3 regions of the Streptomyces sp. NPDC090108 genome follow, and region 3 is predicted to be linked to each of the others. Evidence: predicted binding sites of a transcription regulator. Region 3 holds the regulator's gene; each other region holds the start of a gene.
The links. Region 3 encodes HrcA, which represses chaperone genes, less so after heat shock. Its sites were predicted from a motif close to TTNGCACTCNGNNNNNCNGAGTGCNAA; they were not measured.
Positions count from the first base shown of each region.

Region 1: a site for HrcA is predicted at 5,013-5,039, ahead of groES (co-chaperone GroES). Genes of this name have one in related genera too.
Region 2: a site for HrcA is predicted at 2,644-2,670, ahead of groL (chaperonin GroEL). Genes of this name have one in related genera too.

Region 1 is NZ_JBIVDQ010000001.1:969,637-977,278, reverse strand. Features, by position in the region: gene ACIPRD_RS04240 (NACHT domain-containing protein) at 1-1,436, shown strand, start outside; gene ACIPRD_RS04235 (methyltransferase domain-containing protein) at 1,429-2,718, opposite strand; gene ACIPRD_RS04230 (polysaccharide deacetylase family protein) at 2,701-3,690, shown strand; gene ACIPRD_RS04225 (polysaccharide deacetylase family protein) at 3,687-4,553, shown strand; gene groES (co-chaperone GroES) at 5,186-5,494, shown strand; gene groL (chaperonin GroEL) at 5,613-7,241, shown strand; gene ACIPRD_RS04210 (hypothetical protein) at 7,620-7,642, shown strand, end outside.
Region 2 is NZ_JBIVDQ010000006.1:395,014-402,655, forward strand. Features, by position in the region: gene ACIPRD_RS23350 (NADH:flavin oxidoreductase) at 1-633, opposite strand, end outside; gene groL (chaperonin GroEL) at 860-2,482, opposite strand; gene ACIPRD_RS23360 (cold-shock protein) at 2,788-2,991, opposite strand; gene ACIPRD_RS23365 (MoaD/ThiS family protein) at 3,432-3,707, opposite strand; gene thrC (threonine synthase) at 3,704-4,987, opposite strand; SAM riboswitch class I at 5,005-5,148, opposite strand; gene ACIPRD_RS23375 (glucosyl-3-phosphoglycerate synthase) at 5,358-6,302, shown strand; gene ACIPRD_RS23380 (trehalose-6-phosphate synthase) at 6,463-7,642, shown strand, end outside.
Region 3 is NZ_JBIVDQ010000005.1:87,146-94,787, forward strand. Features, by position in the region: gene ACIPRD_RS18680 (SpoIIE family protein phosphatase) at 1-1,027, shown strand, start outside; gene hemW (radical SAM family heme chaperone HemW) at 1,384-2,616, shown strand; gene ACIPRD_RS18690 (DUF3097 domain-containing protein) at 2,867-3,733, opposite strand; gene ACIPRD_RS18695 (MBL fold metallo-hydrolase) at 3,768-4,490, opposite strand; gene hrcA (heat-inducible transcriptional repressor HrcA) at 4,666-5,682, shown strand; gene dnaJ (molecular chaperone DnaJ) at 5,683-6,822, shown strand; gene ACIPRD_RS18710 (nitronate monooxygenase) at 6,900-7,642, shown strand, end outside.

The DNA of each region.
Region 1 (7,642 bases), on a different contig from region 3:
CCGATGCCCTCGTGGGTGTGCTGGGGTCGGAAGCACAGATGAGCGAGGCTCTCGCCTATGTCGCCGATGCGAACCGGGACGCGTCGGCGCGTACCGCGCTGGTGGAGGCGCTGACCGTCCACGGCGGACGGAACGTGGGCGAACGGCTGCTGGGCGTGCTGTCCTTGCGGCCGGAACTGCCTGATCCTTTGCGCGACGCCATCATCACGGCTCTGGGCACCCTGCACGTGAAGGCGGCCGTTCCCTTCCTGCTCGGCAGGCTGGACGAGACGGCGGGCACGTCCAGCTCCTGGACTCACCCGGCCGAAGTGGTCGTCAAGGCCCTCGGCGGTGCCGGAGGACCGCTGGACGCGATTTTGCGCGTCATGGACACAGAGGAAACGACGCCGTTGGCCAACAACATCACCCGGGCGGCGTGCGAGGCGTTGACCCAGCTTCGGGACCCGCGGGCGAGAGAACCTCTGCTGGGACTGCTGCTGCGCGACAACGGATGGTTCTTCGAACGAGCCAGGCTGGCCGATGCCTACCTGAATCTGGCCGGTGACCAGGGATGCGGGGTGTTGCTCGATCTCGTCAGATCGGACCGGGCGACCGACTTCCAGAAAGTACCCGTCATGTCCGCCCTGGCGAACTTCTGCGGCGAGGGGCACGGGTGGGCGCACCGGGAGCCTCTGCTCGCCGTCGCCGCCGACGGCACGGCCGCGTGGCAGCTTCGCTGGCTCGCGCTCGAAGGCCTCGACCACTGTCCCGGTGACGTCGCGGACCTGGAAGCGGTCCTGGGCGGTGACGACGTGCGGGTCGCCGTCGCCGCGGCCGCCACGTCTGCGGCCTGGGGCACCCCGCAGCGGCTCGACGCCATCCGCTCCGCGATCGTGGACGCCACCCTCGCCTCGGACCTGCTGTACGCGCGGGGCTCCTCGTCGTGGAGCTGGACGGGCAGGATCGCGAGGCGACTTGGCAAGGTGCTGTCCCCGTACGGCGGGATCGACGTCACGGGGACCTTCTTCGGCAGCGGGAGCATGACCGGCCACGCCGGCACGCAGCCCCGAAGCACGGGCGAGCAGGCGCGTCAGTGGCTCTACGCGTTCGATCTCGAGGCGGGGGTGGATGCGTACGTGAGAGCCACGGAGGTCCTGCGCGCGGGGTTCGTGGACCAGGTTCCGCCGGGTGTACCGGCATCGCGGGTCCACGAAGTGCTCAGTCACCTTGTGGAGCACCTGGACGACTACCACCCCGGAAGTCACGATTACCAGGCACTGCTGCGACAGGCGGCGCTGGTGGCGGACGACGACCGGGCCGTGGTCACGTTCCTCGAACTCGCCGCCCGGGGAACGCACCCGGACACCCGGTCCACGGCCCATGACGCCGCTTACGCCGTGAGCCGCCGAGCCCGGGTCCGGGTCCTCTCCGGCGGGGCGGTCGTGCCGTTCAGGTGACCGGCGCCGGCCGGCCGATCAGCATCGTCGGCGCCCCCGCCACCCTCGTCATGAACACCGTCGCCGCGTTCGGGCCCTGCGGCTTGACCTTCTTGCGGAGTTCCTCCGGCTCGACCGCCGAGCCGCGCTTCTTCACGGTCAGGTTGCCGACCCCGCGCTCCCGCAGCAGCGCCTTCAGCTTCTTGACGTTGAAGGGCATCCGGTCGGTGATCTCGTAGGCGGTGGCGTACGGCGTCGGGCGCAGTTCGTCGGCCGTGATGTACGCGATGGTCGCGTCGAGGAGGCCGCCGCCGACCTCCTCGGCCACCTCGGCGACCAGATGGGCCCGGATGACCGCGCCGTCGGGCTCGTACAGGTACCGCCCCACGGGCCGCACCTCCGGGTCGGGCAGGCCGCGGCCGACCAGGGTGCGCGGACCCGGCAGCAGGGTGGCGCGGACCAGGCCCGGCGCGGTGCCGAACCACAGCACCGCCTCCTTCACGTCGCCGCCGTCCGAGATCCACTCGGCCTCGGCCTCGGCGGGCACCGCCTCGTGCGGGATGCCGGGGGCGATCTTCAGGGCGGCGCGGGGGGCGCCGAGCGCCGCGGAGACCGCCCAGGACAGGGGCGGCGAGTACGCCTCGGGGTCGAAGACGCGGCCCCGTCCGCCGCGCCGCGCGGGGTCCACGAAGACGGCGTCGTACCCGTCGGTCGCGACCTCGGTGACATCGGCCTCGCGGACCTCGATCAGCTCCGTCAGTCCGAGGGCCTCGGCGTTCGCGCGGGCCACGGCCGCCGTGAGCGGGTCCCGGTCCACCGCGAGCACCCGGATCCCGGCCCGCGCCAGCTCGATCGCGTCACCGCCGATCCCGCAGCACAGGTCCGCCACCGAGGTCACCCCCGCGTCCCGCATCCGCTCCGCCCGGTAGGCGGCCACGGCGGCGCGCGTCGACTGCTCGACCCCGTTGGGCGTGAAGAACATCCGCTCCGCGTCCGCGGCCGCGAACTTGGCGGCCGCCCGCTGCCGCAGCCGGGCCTGGCCGAGAGCGGCCGACACCAGCTCCGGCGGGTGCGTGCGGCGCAGCCGGGTGGCGACGGCGAGTTCGTCCGCGGGGGCCGTACCGCGCACCTCGTCGAGGAGGGCCCGGCCCTCGGGGGTGAGCAGCGCCCGGAAGGAGAGAAGCAGGTCGTTCACCGGGTCATTGTGGGCCAGTCGGTGGACCGTGCGCCTCCGGCGGCGGTGTCGGACCGGGTTCGGGGCCGCGGCCTGCGAGGATCCGGCACCATGCGACCTGTCGTACAAAATGACAAAATTCGGTCACAGCTCGCGCGGCGGGTGGCGCTCCCGGGGCGGCCGCGCCGTCCGGGGCGGGCCCGCCTGGCGAAGGCGGCGCTCCGCTGCGGAGCCGCCGCGCTGGCCGCCACCGCCGTCCTCTCCGCCTGCTCCGCGCCCGGCACCGGCACCGGCGCCGGCGGGTCCGGCCCCGGCCGCGAGTCCGGGCAGGGCGGACCCGCCCGGAACCAGGACCCCGCCGCCCGGCTCGCCGCCGAGCACGCGCGCCTGGCCGCCGCCGCCCAGCACTGGAACCTGGACCAGGTCCCCCTGACCCCGCCGGCCCCGCCGGTCCACAAGCCGAAGATCACCGCGCGCGCCGGGTTCGAGGTGGACGGCCAGGAGGAGGAGCACCTCCCGCCGGTCTTCACCACCGTGCCCACCGACAAGAAGATCGTCTTCCTCACCATCGACGACGGCGCCGAGAAGGACCCGGCGTTCCTGCGCATGATGAGCGACCTGAAGATCCCGTACAGCGCGTTCCTCAGCAACTACCTGGTCGAGAACGACTACGGCTACTTCCGCAAGATGCAGGCCGAGGGCCACACCCTCAACAACCACACCCTGACGCACCCCTACCTGCCGGGTCTGGAGTACGAGGAGCAGCGGGCCGAGATCTGCGGCATGCAGGACACCATGAAGAAGGAGTTCGGCAAGGCGCCCACCGTCTTCCGTCCTCCTTACGGCAACTACAACGGCGACACCCTGCGCGCCGCCAAGTCCTGCGGCATCAAGTACGCGCCGATCTGGGACGAGGAGGTGTACGTCGACCACTGGGAGTACCGCGAGGACGACGAGCAGCTGCACCCCGGCGACATCGTCCTCACCCACTTCCGCGGCCGCGACGACTGGGACGGCACGATGGTCGACGACATGCGCCGGTTCCTGAACAAGGTCACGCGCGAGGGCTACGCCGTGGCCCGCCTGGAGGACTACCTGTGAGGCGCCCGGGGCGGCAGCGGTCCGGCCGGAGGCGCACAGCCCGCCCGGCCGCGGCCGTCGTCCTCGCCGCCTCGGTCCTTCTCCTCGCGGGCTGCGCGCAGTCCGTGGACCCGATCGAACGCCTCGGCAGGAAGGCGGCCCAGGGCGTACGGCCCTCCGGCCGCGTCCGCGACGAGGCGTACCGGCGCTGGGGCCTCGCCGTCCCGCTGGCCGCCCCGCCCAGCCGGCCGGTGCGCCCGCCGTCCCCGCCCACCGGGGACGTCACGCGCCCCCGGGTCGTGGACCGGGTCGCCACCACCGACCCGGTCGTCTTCCTCACCTACGACGACGCCGCCGGACGCGACCCTGCGTTCGCCGGCATGGTCCGCGAACTGCGGCTCCCGGTCAGCCTCTTCCTCACCGGCTCGGAGACGGGCGGCGGCGCCGGGACCCTGGCCGGGACGGCGGCCGGGGCCAGAGGCGCCGCCGGGGCCGCGGTCGAGAACCGCGCCCCCGACCGCCACGCGCTGCGCGGGCTGTCCTACGCCGGGCAGCGCGCCGAGATCTGCGCCCGGCAGGACCGGCTCGGCACCCGCTTCGGCCACCGCCCCCGTCTCCTCCACCCGCCGCAGGGCAGATACGACCGCACCACCCTGCGCGCCGCCGCCGACTGCGGCATCTCCGCGGTCGTCCTGTGGCGCGCCACCGAGACCTCCCGCGGCCTCGCCTATACACGCGGCGACGAGCACCTCCACCCGGGCGACATCGTCCTGGTCCGCTCCGACGGCCCCACCCCCCACCCCCTCAAGGACCGCACCACCCGCCTCCTCCGCCACATCCAGGAACGAGGCCTGACGGTGGGACACCTGGAGGACTACCTGTAGGAGCCGGCTGCTACCGCTCCCCTGCACTCGGCCGCCCCGCGCAACTTCAGCCCGTGCGGTGTTCGGGGCCCTGGCACTCGGCGGAGCTGCGCACCCCCCAGTCCCGTGCGGCGTTCGAGGCCCTGGCACTCGGCTGAGCCGCGCACCCCTCAGCCCGTGCGGTGTTCGGGGCCCTGGCACTCGGCTGAGCCGCACACCCCCCAGTTCGGTGCGGTGTTCGGGGCCCCGGCACTCGGCCGACCCGCACACCCTCAGCCCGTGCAGCGTTCGAGGACCTGCACTCGGCCGACCCGCACACCCTCAGCCCGTCCGGCGTTTGAGGACGAGGCCCTTTCGGGGCCGACAGCGGGGGCCCGGGGCGGCAGCCCCCTATGACGACGGGGCGCCGCACACCCCGAGCCCCCAACTCCAGCACCCCACCCCGCCGACGCGCCGCGAGGCCGACGCGCCGCACGGCAATTGGCACTCCGCTTGACCGAGTGCTAATCGCGGTCATAGTCTCGGCTCTGGCACTCGGCAGATGAGAGTGCCAACAACGCGACGGGCAGGTCCGGCACCCGCGACGACGGATCCACCTGGTCGCCACCTCAGACAGATAACCCCGTGAGATCTCCGAAGGGGGAGGTCGGATCGTGACGACCACCAGCTCCAAGGTTGCCATCAAGCCGCTCGAGGACCGCATCGTGGTCCAGCCGCTCGACGCCGAGCAGACCACGGCCTCTGGCCTGGTCATTCCGGACACCGCGAAGGAGAAGCCCCAGGAGGGCGCCGTCCTCGCCGTGGGTCCGGGCCGCTTCGAGAACGGCGAGCGCCTGCCGCTCGACGTCAAGGTCGGCGACATCGTGCTGTACAGCAAGTACGGCGGCACCGAGGTGAAGTACAACGGCGACGAGTACCTCGTCCTCTCGGCTCGCGACGTGCTCGCGATCATCGAGAAGTAGTTCACCCCGAGCAACTCTGCTCATGACTGCGCCCCTGGCCCCCCGCAACCCCTAAGTAGCCGGGCGCCCGGGGCGCAGTGCCATATCACCCAGATTTTTCGAGAGGGCTCCCGCTGTCATGGCGAAGACTCTGAAGTTCGACGAGGACGCCCGTCGCGCCCTCGAGCGCGGCGTCAACAAGCTGGCCGACACGGTGAAGGTGACGATCGGCCCCAAGGGCCGCAACGTCGTCATCGACAAGAAGTTCGGCGCTCCCACCATCACCAACGACGGTGTCACGATCGCCCGTGAGGTCGAGATCGAGGACCCGTTCGAGAACCTCGGCGCCCAGCTGGTGAAGGAGGTGGCGACCAAGACCAACGACATCGCGGGTGACGGCACCACCACCGCCACCGTGCTCGCCCAGGCCCTGGTGCGCGAGGGTCTGAAGAACGTCGCCGCCGGTGCCTCCCCGGCCGCCCTGAAGAAGGGCATCGACGCCGCGGTCAAGGCCATCTCCGAGGATCTGCTCGCCACGGCGCGCCCGATCGACGAGAAGTCCGACATCGCCGCCGTCGCCGCGCTGTCCGCCCAGGACCAGCAGGTCGGCGAGCTCATCGCCGAGGCCATGGACAAGGTCGGCAAGGACGGTGTCATCACCGTCGAGGAGTCCAACACCTTCGGTCTGGAGCTGGACTTCACCGAGGGCATGGCCTTCGACAAGGGCTACCTGTCCCCGTACTTCGTCACCGACCAGGAGCGTATGGAGGCCGTCCTCGACGACCCGTACATCCTGATCAACCAGGGCAAGATCACGTCCATCCAGGACCTGCTGCCGCTGCTCGAGAAGATCATCCAGGGCGGCGCCTCCAAGCCCCTGCTGATCATCGCCGAGGACGTCGAGGGCGAGGCCCTGTCGACCCTGGTCGTCAACAAGATCCGCGGCACCTTCAACGCCGTCGCGGTGAAGGCCCCCGGCTTCGGCGACCGCCGCAAGGCGATGCTGCAGGACATGGCCGTCCTCACCGGCGCCACGGTCATCTCCGAGGAGGTCGGCCTCAAGCTCGACCAGGCCGGTCTGGACGTGCTGGGCTCCGCCCGCCGCGTGACCGTCACCAAGGACGACACCACGATCGTCGACGGTGGCGGCAGCGGCCAGGAGATCGAGGGCCGCGTCAACCAGATCAAGGCCGAGATCGAGAACACGGACTCCGACTGGGACCGCGAGAAGCTCCAGGAGCGCCTCGCGAAGCTGGCCGGCGGCGTGTGCGTGATCAAGGTCGGCGCCGCCACCGAGGTGGAGCTGAAGGAGAAGAAGCACCGTCTGGAGGACGCCATCTCCGCGACCCGCGCCGCGGTCGAGGAGGGCATCGTCTCCGGTGGTGGCTCCGCGCTCGTCCACGCCGCCAAGGTCCTCGAGGGCAACCTCGGCAAGACCGGCGACGAGGCCACCGGTGTCACGGTCGTCCGCAACGCCGTCGTCGAGCCGCTGCGCTGGATCGCGGAGAACGCGGGCCTCGAGGGCTACGTGATCGTCTCCAAGGTCAAGGACATGGAGAAGGGCCAGGGCTACAACGCCGCCACGGCCGAGTACGGCGACCTGGTCAAGGCCGGCGTCATCGACCCGGTCAAGGTCACCCGCTCCGCCCTGGAGAACGCCGCCTCCATCGCCTCCCTGCTCCTCACGACCGAGACCCTGGTCGTCGAGAAGAAGGAAGAGGAAGAGGCCGCCGCGGGCCACGGCCACGGCCACGGCCACTCGCACTGACGTAGTCCGCGACGCTTCCTGAAGAGCGCCTGAGCCTCCTCGGGAAGCCCGCGGCCGAAGTCGGCCCCGCCTTCGCCCCGTCGCCACGCGACGGGGCGAAGTGCTGTCCGGAGCCCCACTCCTCGTCCGGAGCCGCTACGAGGAAGCGCCCCTGACCACCGTCCCCGCGGCTACCGGCATCACGCGCCAGGGGCAGCCGCCGGCGCCGGGTGCCGCACCGGCGTCCGCGGATCCACTCGGGGTCGAGATCGGTGGGTTCCTGGATCTGGAGCGGCCGGACAGGGGGCTGCGTGCGGTGACACGACTGCTCGGGCTTGAGGAGCCGCTACCGGCCGGTGTGTCTCCACGTCAGTTTCTCTCGGGTGTAAGGGGTGTGTTGTGGAGTTGATACTCGATCCGCC
Region 2 (7,642 bases), on a different contig from region 3:
GAACTTGGTGCGGGCCACCGGGTCGCCGCCGTAGGCGTCGGTGCGGCGGTTGGTGCCCTCCCACAGGAACTGGTCCACGAGGTAGCCGTGGGCGCCGTGGATCTCCACGCCGTCCATGCCGATGCGCTCGGCGGCGGCCGCGGCCTCGGCGAACGCGGCGACGACGTCGTCCAGGTCCTCCTGCGTCATGGCCTTGCCCTTGGGCTCGGCGCCCTCCTTGTGGATGCCGGACGGGCCCATCGCGGGGGCGTCGGCGAACGGCGGCTCGCCCTGCCTGCGGACCATGCCGATGTGCCACAGCTGCGGCATGATCGTGCCGCCCGCCGCGTGCACGGCCTCGACGACCTCGGCCCAGCCCGCCAGCTGCTCCTCGCCGTGGAAGCGCGGCACGCTGTCGCTCTGGCCGGCCGAGTCGTGGCCGACGTAGGTGCCCTCGGTGATGATCAGGCCCACGCCGGCGGCGGCGCGGCGGGAGTAGTACGACACCACGTCCTCACCGGGGATGCCGCCCGGGGAGAACATGCGGGTCATCGGCGCCATGACGATCCGGTTGGGGACGGTCAGGCCGCCCAGGGCGATCGGGCGGGACAGGATCTGGGCCGCGCGGGAGGTGGCGGTCGTCGTGTCGGTCACGCGGGGGCTCCTCGTGAGTGGAGTGAAACCGATTGGTATGTGCACGCGCATTGGTGCACTTCCTTAAGTAAACGAGAGTACGACCCCCCGCATTCCGCGCCTCGCGCGGGCCCCGGTCCGGCTCGCGCGGGCCCCGGTCCGGCTTCCGGAAACGCCCGAGGGCGGCACCCCCCGTCGTACGGGGAGTGCCGCCCTCGGCAAGGACGTGGACCAGCCGTGAGGCCGATCAGAAGTCCATGTCACCGCCCGGCATGCCGCCACCGGCAGGCGCGGCGGCCTTCTCCGGCTTGTCGGCGATGACGGCCTCGGTGGTGAGGAACAGCGCGGCGATGGAGGCGGCGTTCTGCAGCGCGGAACGGGTCACCTTCGCCGGGTCGATGATGCCCTCGGCGATGAGGTCGACGTACTCGCCGGTCGCGGCGTTCAGGCCGTGGCCCGGGGTCAGGTTGCGCACCTTCTCCACCACGACACCGCCCTCGAGGCCGGCGTTGACGGCGATCTGCTTCAGCGGGGCCTCGAGCGCGAGCTTCACGGCGTTGGCGCCGGTCGCCTCGTCACCCTCGACGTCCAGCTTCTCGAAGGCCGGGAAGGTCTGGAGCAGGGCCACGCCACCACCGGCGACGATGCCCTCCTCGACCGCGGCCTTGGCGTTGCGGACGGCGTCCTCGATGCGGTGCTTGCGCTCCTTGAGCTCCACCTCGGTGGCGGCACCGGCCTTGATGACCGCGACACCGCCGGCGAGCTTCGCCAGGCGCTCCTGCAGCTTCTCGCGGTCGTAGTCCGAGTCGCTGTTCTCGATCTCCGCGCGGATCTGGTTCACGCGGCCCTGCACCTGCTCCGAGGAGCCGGCGCCGTCGACGATCGTGGTCTCGTCCTTGGTGACGACGACCTTGCGGGCGCGGCCCAGGAGGTCCAGGGTCGCGTTCTCCAGCTTGAGGCCGACCTCCTCGGAGATGACCTCGCCGCCCGTGAGGATGGCGATGTCGCCGAGCATGGCCTTGCGGCGGTCGCCGAAGCCCGGGGCCTTGACGGCGACGGACTTGAAGGTGCCGCGGATCTTGTTGACGACCAGGGTCGACAGGGCCTCGCCCTCGACGTCCTCGGCGATGATCAGCAGCGGCTTGCCCGACTGCATGACCTTCTCCAGCAGCGGGAGCAGGTCCTTGACCGAGGAGATCTTGGAGTTGGCGATGAGGATGTAGGGGTCCTCGAGCACCGACTCCATGCGCTCCATGTCGGTCGCGAAGTAGGCGGAGATGTAGCCCTTGTCGAAGCGCATGCCCTCGGTGAGCTCGAGCTCCAGACCGAAGGTGTTGCTCTCCTCGACGGTGATGACGCCTTCCTTGCCGACCTTGTCCATCGCCTCGGCGATGAGCTCGCCGATCTGGGTGTCGGCGGCGGAGATGGACGCGGTGGAGGCGATCTGCTCCTTGGTCTCGACGTCCTTCGCCTGCTCCAGCAGGGCGGCGGAGACGGCCTCGACGGCCTTCTCGATACCGCGCTTCAGGGCCATCGGGTTGGCGCCGGCGGCGACGTTGCGCAGGCCTTCCTTGACCAGGGCCTGGGCGAGAACGGTCGCGGTGGTCGTACCGTCACCGGCGACGTCGTCCGTCTTCTTGGCGACTTCCTTGACCAGCTCGGCGCCGATCTTCTCGTACGGGTCCTCGAGCTCGATCTCCTTGGCGATGGAGACACCATCGTTGGTGATCGTGGGGGCGCCCCACTTCTTCTCGAGGACGACGTTGCGACCCTTGGGGCCGAGCGTCACCTTGACGGCGTCCGCGAGCTGGTTCATGCCGCGCTCGAGGCCGCGCCGCGCCTCCTCGTCGAACGCGATGATCTTGGCCATGTGAAGTGGTCCCTCCAGGACTGGGGGTGATTCCTTCGGACCGCGCCCGCGCCCGCGACGGACGGCTCGCCGGCCTCGTGGTTCCTTGCCCCACCCGGCCTGCGGGCCTCACCGACCCGGTCCTCGTTGTCACTCTCACCTTCAGAGTGCTAACGCAATGATTAGCACTCGGCATGGTCGAGTGCAAGCGCCTTGGGGGTTCGCGGAGGGAGCGTCAGCCACCCGCGAACACCGCGCGCGCCGCGGCCGGGCACGGCGAAGGGCCCGCACCCTGTGCCGGTGCGGGCCCTTCGCTGCGAAAACGTTCAGGCGGTGACGCGAACCATGTCGGCCTGCGGACCCTTCTGGCCCTGCGAGATCTCGAACTCGACCCGCTGGCCCTCTTCCAGGCTGCGGTAGCCGTCCATCTGAATGGCGCTGTAGTGGACGAAGACGTCCGCACCACCGTCGACCGCGATGAAGCCGTAGCCCTTCTCCGCGTTGAACCATTTGACGGTGCCCTGAGCCATGCCTAACTCCCCTATTACTGGCCCTTGCACAGATCCACCCTTCGCGGACCCGGGTCAGACCTCACCCCCCATCGGACGGGGGCGTGCGCCGGAACGCGTCGACCGCGGCTGAATGTATCTGCCCAACTGCCGTCTGCAACAGGTCAATCGGACGAGAATTCTGGACGCGGGCGGTCCGGAATGTGAGGGGAATTCGGCTGAATCCAGGGCAAGTCGGGCCCCATAAAAACAACAAAAGCCGCAAACAACCCGGGCATTTTGGCTACTTCTTGTCGGGCGCGCGGCATGAATCCAAGGGCCCCCGGCCGGTGGCCGAGGAGCGCGTTCCCCAACCTTACCGCGCTCAATCACTCAGAATGGCCCCCTCCGCTTCTCTCACGGAGGGGGCCATCCGATGAACAGCCCGTCACCTCGATTACCGAAGGTAATACCGGGCGCGGTCAGCCGCCGGCGACCGCCGGAATGATGGAGACGCCGGCGCCGTCCGGCGTGACCGTCTCCAGGCCCCGCTCGAAACGCACGTCGTCGTCATTGACGTACACGTTGACGAAACGGCGCAGCTTTCCCTGGTCGTCCAGGACCCGGGCGGCGATTCCCGTGTGGTTCTTCTCCAGGTCGTCGATGACCTCGGCAAGGGTCGCCCCCTCGGCGGCGACCTCCGCCCGGCCGCCGGTGTAGGTGCGCAGGATGGTCGGGATGCGAACGGTCACACTCATGCGAGGCCAGCCTCTCGGAAGGAGTCCAGGGTCGGGCGGATGACGGCGGTCGGACCGGTGCCGGCCACCGCGTCGAGTGTCTTGAGGCCGTCGCCGGTGTTCAGCACGACCGTGGTCAGCGCCGGGTCCAGCACGCCGCTGTCGATGAGCTTCTTCGTGACGCCGACCGTCACACCGCCCGCCGTCTCGGCGAAGACGCCCTCCGTGCGGGCGAGCAGCCGGATGGCGGCCACGATCTCCTCGTCCGTCACGTCCTCCACCGCACCGCCGGTGCGCCGCGCGATGTCGAGGACGTACGGGCCGTCCGCCGGGTTGCCGATGGCGAGGGACTTGGCGATGGTGGCCGGCTTCTGCGGCCGTACGACGTCGTGGCCCGCCTTGTACGCGGACGACACCGGCGAGCAGCCCTCGGCCTGCGCCCCGAAGATCCGGTACGGCCGGTCCTCGACCAGACCGAGCGCGATCAGCTCCTTCAGCCCCTTGTCGATCTTCGTGAGCTGGGAGCCGGAGGCGACCGGGACCACGATCTGGTCGGGCAGCCGCCAGCCGAGCTGCTCGCAGATCTCGTACGCCAGGGTCTTGGAGCCCTCCGCGTAGTAGGGCCGCAGGTTGACGTTGACGAAGCCCCAGCCCTCGCCGGCCGGGTCGCCGATCAGCTCGGAGCAGAAGCGGTTCACGTCGTCGTAGCTGCCCTCGATGCCGACCAGCTCACCGCCGTAGACGGCGGCCATGACGACCTTGGCCTGCTCCAGGTCGTGCGGGACGAACACGCAGGAGCGCAGGCCCGCGCGGGCCGCGGCGGCGCCGACCGCTCCGGCGAGGTTGCCGGTGGAGGAGCAGGACAGGGTGGTGAAGCCGAAGGCGCGGGCGGCCTCCAGGGCCTGGGCGACGACACGGTCCTTGAAGGAGTGCGTCGGGTTCCCGGAGTCGTCCTTCACGTACAGCCCGCCGGTGACGCCCAGCTCCCGGGCGAGATTGCGGGCCTCGACGAGCGGGGTCCAGCCGGGGTTGAGGTTGGGCTTGCCGGCCACGTCGGCGGGGACGGGCAGCAGGGGCGCGTAGCGCCAGATGTTCGCGGGGCCGGACTCGATCCGGGCGCGCAGTTCCTTCGCGTCGTACGCGGAGAAGTCGTAGGCGATCTCGAGCGGGCCGAAACACTCGTCGCAGGCGAACAGCGGGCCGAGCGGGACCTGGTGGCCGCACTCGCGGCAGCTCAGCGCTGTCGCGGGGCCGAGGTCGACGGTGGGACTGCTGGGGGTGGCAACGGTCTGCACAGCCATGGAGGCGAGGCCCTTTCTCCTCATCTTCCTCGCGGCGCATCTCACCGCGAGACGGATTTGGCACCTTCCCTAGCCGGGAGCCTCGCGGGGTGAACGAGTGACCGGCTGGAGGGTTGCCGGGGCTTCATCGGGCCGTGTCCCTCTGCCCCTCTGGATGAGCGGTATGTGGTTGTGTGAACGCTCTTGACCCCCGACATGCGATGGTCATCGGCGTTGCTCAAGACTGTAACCGAAGGCCAGGACAGTGGAGAGAGCCGTCCGAACCGCGAGATGGATCACCCGGATTCCCGTGTGTGATCACAGCCCCCGGGCAGGACACCTGATCACGCCCCCGATCACGACAGATCACGACAGTGAGGAGCCACCGACCGTGCTGGAAGAAGTCGAGCGCTGGCTGGCCACCCGCTCCTGGTCCGTGGCCGACCGCCCCCCGCACCGCGTCCTGGCCGCGAAGCAGCGCACCGGCCAGACCGTCTCCGTCGTCCTGCCCGCGTTGGACGAGGAGGAGACGGTCGGCGAGATCGTCCGGATCATCCGGCACGACCTCGTCGAGCAGATCCCGCTGGTCGACGAGATCGTCGTCGTCGACTCCGGCTCCACCGACCGCACCTCCGAGGTCGCGGCCGCCGCCGGCGCGCGGGTCGTGCACCGCGACGCGATACTCCCGCGCCTGCCCGCCGTCCCCGGCAAGGGCGAGGTGCTGTGGCGCTCCCTGCTGGTCACCGGCGGGGACATCGTCTGCTTCGTCGACGCCGACCTGAAGGAGTTCTCCTCGGACTTCGTCCTCGGCATCGTGGGCCCGCTGCTCACCGACCCGGACGTCGACCTGGTCAAGGCGATGTACGACCGTCCGCTGGCCGGCGCCGCCGGGCAGGGCGGCCGGGTCACCGAGCTGATGGCCCGCCCGCTGCTCAACATGCACTGGCCGCAGCTGGCCGGCTTCGTGCAGCCGCTGGGCGGCGAGTACGCGGCCCGCCGCTCGCTGCTGGAGCAGCTGCCGTTCCCGGTGGGCTACGGCGTGGAGCTGGGCATGCTGGTCGACGCCCTGCACCTGGTGGGCCTGGACGCCCTGGCCCAGGTGGACGTCGGGGTGCGCAAGCACCGGCACCAGGACGGGCAGGCGCTGGGCCGGATGGCCGCGGCGATCTACCGGACCGCGCAGCTCAGGCTCGCCCGCGGCCACCTGGTGCGGCCCGCCCTCACCCAGTTCGAGCGGGGAGCGGACGGGTTCGAGCCGCGCACCTACTCGGTCGACACCGAGGAGCGGCCGCCGATGGCGGAGATCGCCGAGTACGCCGCGCGCCGGGTGGCGTGAGCCGGGGTGCCCGCGGTGGCACGAGGGGTGCGGACGGTGGTGCGGACGACGGCCCGGTCGCGCGAGCCGTCGGGTGAACGCCCGGCCTGGCCGTATACAAGCCCCCCTTCGGCGCGGAGCGTACGTTTGAGCGTTTCCGGGCCGGGCTAGGTTGAGGACCATGGCTTCCACACAGGGCGCAGAGGTGCTGGTCGCGTCCAACCGCGGCCCGGTTTCGTACGAGCTGAGCCCCGAGGGCGACGGCGGGACGCTGCGCGCCAGGCGCGGCGGCGGCGGTCTGGTCTCGGGGCTGTCGGCCATCGGGCCGGACACCGACGCGGTATGGGTGTGCGCCGCGCTGGGCGACGGCGACCGGGAGGCCGTACGGCGTGCGGCGGGCGGGCTGCTGCCGGCCGAGGACACCGGCGGGCAGCGGGTGCGGATGCTCGGCATCGACGCCGGCGTGTACGCCGACGCCTACAACGGCATCGCCAACTCGGCGCTGTGGTTCGTCCACCACATGCTCTACCAGACCCCGCTGGAGCCGGTCTTCGACGCGGAGTTCCGCCGGCGGTGGGAGTCCTACCGCGCCTACAACCGGGCCTTCGCCGAGGCGCTCGCCGAGGAGGCCGCCGAGGGCGCGGCGGTGCTGATCCAGGACTACCACCTGGCCCTGGCCCCCCGGATGCTGCGGCAGCTGCGGCCCGACCTGCGCATCGGGCACTTCTCGCACACCCCGTGGGCGCCGCCGGACTACTTCCGGCTGCTGCCCGACGACATCGCGGCCGAGCTGCTGACCGGCATCCTCGGCGCGGACCGGGCGGCGTTCCTGACCCGCCGGTGGGCGGACGCCTTCACCGCCTGCTGTCACGACGTACTGGGCCCGGGCATCCCCTCGGGGACGCGGATCGGGGTGCACGGACTCGGAGCCGACGCGGACTTCCTGCGCGAGCGCGCGCACCGGGCCGACGTGGCGGAGCGGATGGCCGCGCTCCGGGAGGAGATCGGCGAGGGGCGCCGGACGATCGTGCGGGTGGACCGCACCGAGCTGTCCAAGAACATCGTGCGCGGGCTGCTGGCCTACCGGCAGCTGCTGGCGGACCACCCCGAGTGGCGCGAGCGGGTCGTGCACGTCGCGTTCGCCTACCCCTCGCGGCAGGACCTCGCGGTGTACCGCGCGTACACGGACGAGGTGCGACGGGTGGCGCAGGAGATCAACGGGGAGTACGGCACCCCGGACTGGACCCCGGTCGTCCTCCACGTCAAGGACGACTTCGCCCGCTCCCTGGCCGCCTACCGGCTGGCCGACGTGGCCCTGGTCAATCCCATCCGGGACGGCATGAACCTGGTCGCCAAGGAGG
Region 3 (7,642 bases):
CGGCATCCGGTCCGGTCCGGAGCCCTATCCCTGGCCCGGCGAGGCGCTCGGCCCGGCCGGGGTGCGCGGCAGCGCGCTCGCCTACCGGCTGGTCGCGGGCGGCCGGCCGCTCGGCACCCTGGTGATCGGCCGGTGCGGGCCCGCCGGGTTCCCCGACGAGGTCACCGGTCTCGTCGAGGACCTCGGCCGCCGGGTGGCGCTGGCCATCGGCGCCGCCCGCCAGTACGCCCGCCAGGTCACCATCAGCGCCGTCCTCCAGCGCGGCCTGCTCCCCGGCGCGGTCGCCGAGATCCCCGGGATGCGCAGCGCGCTCGTCTACGAGCCCTGCGACTCGGGCGGCCCCAGCGGGGACTTCTACGACCTGTTCCCGGCGGGCGACGGCCGCTGGTGCTTCGCCATCGGGGACGTGCAGGGCAAGGGCCCCGAGGCGGCGGTCGTCATCGGGCTGGCCCGGCCGTGGCTCAGGCTCCTCGCGCGCGAGGGCTACCGGGTCGCGGACGTCCTGGACCGCCTCAACCAGCTCCTGCTCGACGACGCCACCGAGGCGGCCGACGCCGCCGCCCGCGCGCTGGTCGCCGCGGGCGGGCGGCCCGTGGCTCCGGGGGACGGCCCGCAGACCCGTTTCCTGTCCCTCCTGTTCGGCGAGCTGACCCCGTTCGAGGGCGGCGTCCGCTGCACGCTCGCCTCCGCCGGGCATCCGCTGCCGCTGCTGCTGCGCCCCGACGGCGAGGTGCGCACCGCCGCGTGTCCGCAGACCCTGCTCGGCGTCGTGGAGGACGAGGCCTACGTCAGCGAGACCATCGAGCTGCGGCCCGGCGACAGCCTGCTGTGCGTCACGGACGGGGTCACCGAGCGGCGCTCGGGCTCCAGCCAGTTCGACGACGGCGACGGTCTCGCGCGTGCCCTGTCCGGGTGCGCGGGCCTGAGCGCCGAGCGGATCGCGGGGCGCATCCGCCGTCTCGTCCACGACTTCGGCGGCGGCGTGCCCGAGGACGACCTCGCCCTGCTGGTGCTCCAGGCGGAGTGACCGTACGACAGGAGGCCCCCTGGCCGGTCCGCCGCCTGCCGCCCGTCGCCTGCCGCCTGCCGCCTGCCGCCCGCCGCCCGCCGTCCGCCGTCCGCCGTCCGCCACCGACGCGCGGGGCGCCCCACACCCGCGGACAGCGGCCCGGCGCGCCCCCGCGCCCCCCGGCGGGGCTCAGGCGGCCTGCGAGGCTCCTCGCGGCCCTACGGCCCGTCACAGCCTCGTGCTCCCCGAGCCTCCCGCGCTTCCCGAGCCTCCCGCGCTCCGCGAGCCCCCTGCGATCCTTGTGGCTCAGGTGACACCAGGAGGCGCCCGGCGTCCGTCGTCGTCACCGGTGGCCGTACGGGACAATGGGGGACATGCCTTCCGCACTTCCCGACGGCGAGGCCGTCCCGGACGACGGCGCGCTGCCCGCCTCCGCGCTCACCGGTGCCGCCGACCGGCCCCTCGGGTTCTATCTCCACGTCCCCTACTGCGCGACCCGCTGCGGCTACTGCGACTTCAACACCTACACCGCCACCGAGCTGCGCGGCACCGGAGGCGTGCTCGCCTCCCGGGACAACTACGCGGACACGCTGACCGACGAGGTCCGCCTCGCCCGCAAGGTGCTCGGCGACGACCCGCGCGAGGTCCGTACGGTCTTCGTCGGCGGCGGGACGCCGACCCTGCTGGCGGCGGACGACCTCGTCCGGATGCTGGCGGCGATCCGGGACGAGTTCGGTCTCGCGCCGGACGCGGAGATCACGACCGAGGCCAACCCCGAGTCGGTCGGCCCGGAGTACCTCGCCACCCTGCGCGAAGGCGGCTTCAACCGGATCTCCTTCGGCATGCAGAGCGCCCGGCAGCACGTGCTGAAGATCCTCGACCGCACCCACACCCCGGGGCGCCCCGAGGCCTGTGTGGCCGAGGCGCGGGCGGCCGGGTTCGAGCACGTCAACCTCGACCTGATCTACGGCACCCCCGGCGAGTCCGACGACGACTGGCGCGCCTCCCTGGACGCCGCGCTCGGCGCCGGACCCGACCACGTCAGCGCCTATGCCCTCATCGTCGAGGAGGGCACCCAGCTGGCCCGCCGGATCCGCCGCGGCGAGGTCCCGATGACCGACGACGACGTGCACGCCGACCGCTACCTGATCGCCGAGGAGGCCCTGTCCCGGGCCGGTTTCGACTGGTACGAGGTCTCCAACTGGGCCACCTCCGAGGCGGGCCGCTGCCTGCACAACGAGCTGTACTGGCGCGGCGCCGACTGGTGGGGCGCCGGACCGGGCGCCCACAGCCACGTGGGCGGCGTGCGCTGGTGGAACGTCAAACACCCGGGCGCCTACGCGGCGGCGCTGGCCGCCGGCCGCTCCCCGGGAGCGGGCCGCGAGCTGCTCTCGGACGAGGACCGGCGCGTCGAGCGGATCCTGCTGGAGCTGCGGCTGCGCGAGGGCGTCCCCCTGGACCTGCTGCGGCCGGACGGCCTCGCGGCCTCACGCCGGGCGCTGGCGGACGGCCTGCTGGACCCCGCCCCGTACGGAGAGGGGCGCGCGGTGCTCACGCTGCGCGGGCGGCTGCTGGCGGACGCGGTGGTCAGGGACCTGGTCGACTGACCGGACCGGCGGGCGGAACGTCCAGCGGGAGCCCCCGGGGTGGGTGCGGCTGCCGGCCACCCCGCCCGGCCCGCTCAGCCCGCACTGTGACGGCACCCTGCCCGGCATGCTCAGCCACGCCGCGACGGCACCCCGCCCGGCCCGCTCAGCCGCACTGTGACGGCACCCTGCCCGGCATGCTCAGCCGCGCCGCGACGGCACCCTGCCCGGCCCGCTCAGCCGCGCCGCGACGGCACCCCGCCCGCCGCGCTCACGGCTGTGCCGTGACGAAGTCGATCAGTTCCTCGACCCTGCCCAGCAGTTCCGGCTCCAGGTCCTTGTACGACCCCACCCGGGCCAGGATCGCCTGCCACACGGCGCCCGTGTTGTCCGACGGCCAGCCCAGCGCCCGGCACACGCCCGTCTTCCAGTCCTGGCCGTGGGGGATTTTCGGCCACCCGGGGATGCCCAGGGACGACGGCTTCACCGCCTCCCAGACGTCGATGTACGGGTGGCCGGCCACGAGCACGTGCTCGCCGGTCACCGACCCGGCGATGCGCCACTCCTTGGTGCCGGGCAGGAGATGGTCGACGAGCACACCGAGCCGCGCGTCCGGGCCGGGCGCGAACTCGGCGACGATCGCGGGCAGATCGTCCACGCCCTCCAGGTACTCCACGACCACGCCCTCGACGCGCAGGTCGTCGCCCCAGACCTTCTCGACCAGCTCGGCGTCGTGCCGGCCCTCGACGTAGATGCGGCCGGCGCGGGCCACGCGCGCGCGTGCGCCGGGCACGGCGACCGAACCGGACGCCGTGCGGGCGGGCCGCGCGGGAGCGGACGAGGACGGCCGTACGAGCGTCACCACCCTGCCCTCCAGCAGGAAGCCGCGGGGCTCCAGCGGGAACACCCGGTGCTTGCCGAACCGGTCCTCCAGCGTCACCGTGCCCGCCTCGCAGCGGATCACCGCGCCGCAGAACCCGGTTCCGGGCTCCTCCACCACCAGGCCGGCATCGGCCGGCACCTCGGGAACCGCCTTCTGCTTCTTCCAGGGCGGGGTCAGGTCGGGGGAGTACACGCGGGACCGCGAGCCCGGAGGGCTCTCGTCGGAGGGGCGGTGGCGGGAGACGGGAGGGAGCATTCGGATGACGATAGGAGAAGCGCGGGGCACGTACTCACGACACGCCGAAACGTGCCGCCAGCTCGTCGCGTTGCCGTCGTACGAACGCCGCGTCGACCACCGCGCCGTGCCCGGGGACGTACACCGCGTCCTCGCCGCCCAGCGCGAGCAGCCGGTCCAGCGCGGCGGGCCACCGCGAGGGCACGGCGTCCGGGCCGGCCTGGGGTTCGCCCGACTCCTCGACCAGGTCGCCGCAGAAGACGACCTCCGGGGTGCCGGGGACCAGGACCGCGAGATCGTGGGCGGTGTGCCCCGGGCCGACGTTGGCCAGCAGCGCCTGACGGCCGCCGCCGAGGTCGAGCGTCCACTCGCCCGAGACCGGCCGGACCGGCCGGGGCAGCACGGCCGCCGCCGCGTCCGCGTCGGCCACCGGCAGGCCGTTCCTGATCGCGTCCAGGCGCAGTTCCGCGCCCTCGTGCGCGAGCACCGCCTCCATGCCCACCGCGGCGTACACGTCGGCCGCGGGCAGCGCGGCCGCACCGAAGACATGGTCGAAGTGAGGGTGGGTCAGCGCGAGATGGGTCACATCGCGGCCGGTCAGACCCCGGACCGCCGCCGCCAGCCGGGAGCCCTCCGCCAGGCTGGACCCCGCGTCCACCAACAGTGCCGTACCCTCGCCGAGAACCAGCCCCGTCGTGCAGTCCCAGCCGGGCAGCCGGCACCGGCCGACCCCTGGGGCCAGCCGCTCCCACCCCAGGTCTTCCCAAGTCACCGTCATACCGCGACGCTATCCGTAAGCGAGATCCGCGCGGGCCGTCGCGGCGGGACCGGCCTTGCCCGGTGAGCACCCGGCGGCCGTACACTGGGCCGGTGAAGGCTGGCACTCGTATGTCCAGAGTGCCAGGCGCGAGAGCGATGTGGGCCGTGGGACGACTTGAGGGAGGTGCGCGCGGATGCTGAGTGAACGCAGACTCCAGGTGCTGCGCGCCATCGTCCAGGACTACGTGGGCACCGAGGAGCCGGTGGGGTCCAAGGCCCTCACCGAGCGGCACAACCTCGGCGTGTCCCCGGCCACGGTGCGCAACGACATGGCGGCCCTGGAGGACGAGGGGTTCATCGCCCAGCCGCACACCAGTGCCGGGCGGATCCCGACGGACAAGGGCTACCGCCTGTTCGTCGACAAGCTCGCCGGGGTGAAGCCGATGACCGCGCCCGAGCGGCGCGCCATCCAGAACTTCCTCGAAGGCGCCGTCGACCTCGACGACGTGGTGGCCCGGACCGTGCGGCTGCTGGCGCAGCTGACCCGGCAGGTCGCCGTCGTGCAGTACCCGTCGCTGACCCGGTCCACCGTGCGGCACGTGGAACTGCTCTCGCTCGCCCCGGCGCGCGTGATGCTCGTGCTGATCACGGACACCGGCCGGGTCGAGCAGCGGATGGTCGACTGCCCGGCGCCGTTCGGTGAGGCGTCCCTCGCCGACCTGCGGGCACGGCTCAACAGCCGGGTCGCGGGGCGCCGGTTCGCGGACGTGCCGCAACTGGTCGAGGACCTCCCCGAGTCCTTCGAGGCCGAGGATCGCGGTACGGTCTCCACAGTGCTCTCCACTCTGCTGGAGACACTGGTCGAAGAGAACGAGGAGCGGTTGATGATCGGCGGCACCGCCAATCTCACCCGTTTCGGACATGACTTCCCCCTCACGATCCGGCCCGTCCTGGAGGCGCTGGAGGAGCAGGTAGTGCTCCTCAAGCTCCTCGGCGAGGCGAAGGATCCGGGCATGACCGTGCGCATCGGGCACGAGATCGCCCATGAGGGACTCAACTCCACGTCCGTCGTCTCGGTCGGCTACGGTTCGGGCGGCGAGGCGGTTGCCAAGCTCGGCGTGGTCGGACCGACCCGCATGGACTACCCGGGAACGATGGGAGCGGTACGCGCAGTGGCACGGTACGTCGGACAGATCCTGGCGGAGTCGTAAGTGGCCACGGATTACTACGCCGTTCTCGGCGTGCGCCGCGACGCGTCGCAGGATGAGATCAAGAAGGCGTTCCGCCGGCTCGCGCGCGAGCTGCACCCGGACGTCAATCCCGATCCGAAGACGCAGGAGCGGTTCAAGGAGATCAACGCCGCCTACGAGGTGTTGTCGGACCCGCAGAAGAAGCAGGTCTACGACCTCGGCGGCGACCCCCTCTCGCAGTCCGGCGGCGCCGGCGCGGCGGGCGGCTTCGGAGCGGGTGGCTTCGGCAACTTCTCCGACATCATGGACGCGTTCTTCGGCACGGCGTCGCAGCGCGGCCCGCGCTCGCGCACGCGCCGCGGCCAGGACGCCATGATCCGGCTCGAGATCGAGCTGGACGAGGCGGCCTTCGGCACCACCAAGGACATCCAGGTCGACACGGCCATCGTCTGCAACACCTGCAACGGTGAGGGCGCGGCTCCGGGCACCTCCGCCCAGACCTGCGACATGTGCCGCGGCCGCGGTGAGGTCTCGCAGGTCACCCGGTCCTTCCTGGGCCAGGTCATGACCTCCCGGCCCTGCCCGCAGTGCCAGGGATTCGGAACCGTGGTCCCCACCCCGTGCCCCGAGTGCGCGGGCGACGGGCGGGTCCGCTCCCGGCGCACCCTCACGGTCAAGATCCCGGCCGGTGTCGACAACGGCACCCGGATCCAGCTGGCCGGCGAGGGCGAGGTCGGCCCCGGCGGCGGTCCCGCCGGTGATCTGTACGTCGAGATCCACGAGCTGCCGCACCAGACCTTCCAGCGGCGCGGCGACGACCTGCACTGCACGGTGACCATCCCGATGACCGCGGCGGCTCTCGGCACGAAGGTGCCGCTGGAGACGCTGGACGGCATGGAGGAGGTCGACATCCGGCCCGGTACCCAGTCGGGGCAGTCGATCCCGCTGCACAACCGGGGCGTCACGCATCTGCGGGGCGGCGGCCGGGGCGATCTCATCGTGCACGTCGAGGTCACCACGCCGACCAAGCTCGACCCCGAGCAGGAGCGGCTGCTGCGGGAGCTGGCCCAGCTGCGCGGCGAGGAGCGGCCCACCGGGCAGTTCCAGCCCGGTCAGCAGGGACTGTTCTCCCGGCTGAAGGACGCCTTCAACGGGCGCTGACACCGAGGGGCGGCGGGTGCCGTAAGGCACCCGGTGCCCGATTCGGACTTGTCCGGAGGACATGACACCATGCGGTCATGTCCTCCGTTCCGTCCGGTCTCCTCCCCCTGCCGATCGTGCAGGCGCCCATGGCGGGCGGTGTCTCGGTACCCCGGCTGGCCGCCGCGGTGTCCGACGCCGGGGGACTGGGCTTCCTCGCCGCCGGCTACAAGACGGCCGACGGGATGTACCAGGAGATCAAGCAGCTGCGCGGCCTCACCGACCGCCCCTTCGGCGTGAACGTGTTCATGCCGCAGCCGGAGCACGCCGAGTCCGGCGCGGTCGAGCTCTACGCCGAGCAGCTGGCCGGCGAGGCCGCCTGGTACGGAACCGGGCTGGGCGATCCCGACAGCGGCCGGGACGACGGCTACGAGGTCAAGCTCGCCGTGCTGCTGGACAGCCCGGTGCCCGCCGTCTCCTTCCACTTCGGTGTGCCGAGCCCGGAGACGCTGGACGCGCTGCGCCGGGCCGGCACCTTCACCCTGGTCACCGCCACCACCGTCGAGGAGGCCCTCGCCGTGCGGCGGGCCGGGGCGGACGCGGTGATCGCCCAGGGGATCGAGGCGGGCGGCCACCAGGGCACCCACCGGGACACCCCGGAGAACGACGGCGCCGGCATCGGCCTGCTGTCCCTCGTCGCCCAGATCAGGGAGAGCGTGGACATCCCGGTCGTGGCGGCCGGAGGCATCATGCGGGGCGCCCAGATCGCCGCCGTCCTCGCCGCCGGCGCCTGCGCGGCCCAGCTGGGCACCGCCTTCGTCCCCACCCCGGAGTCCGGCGC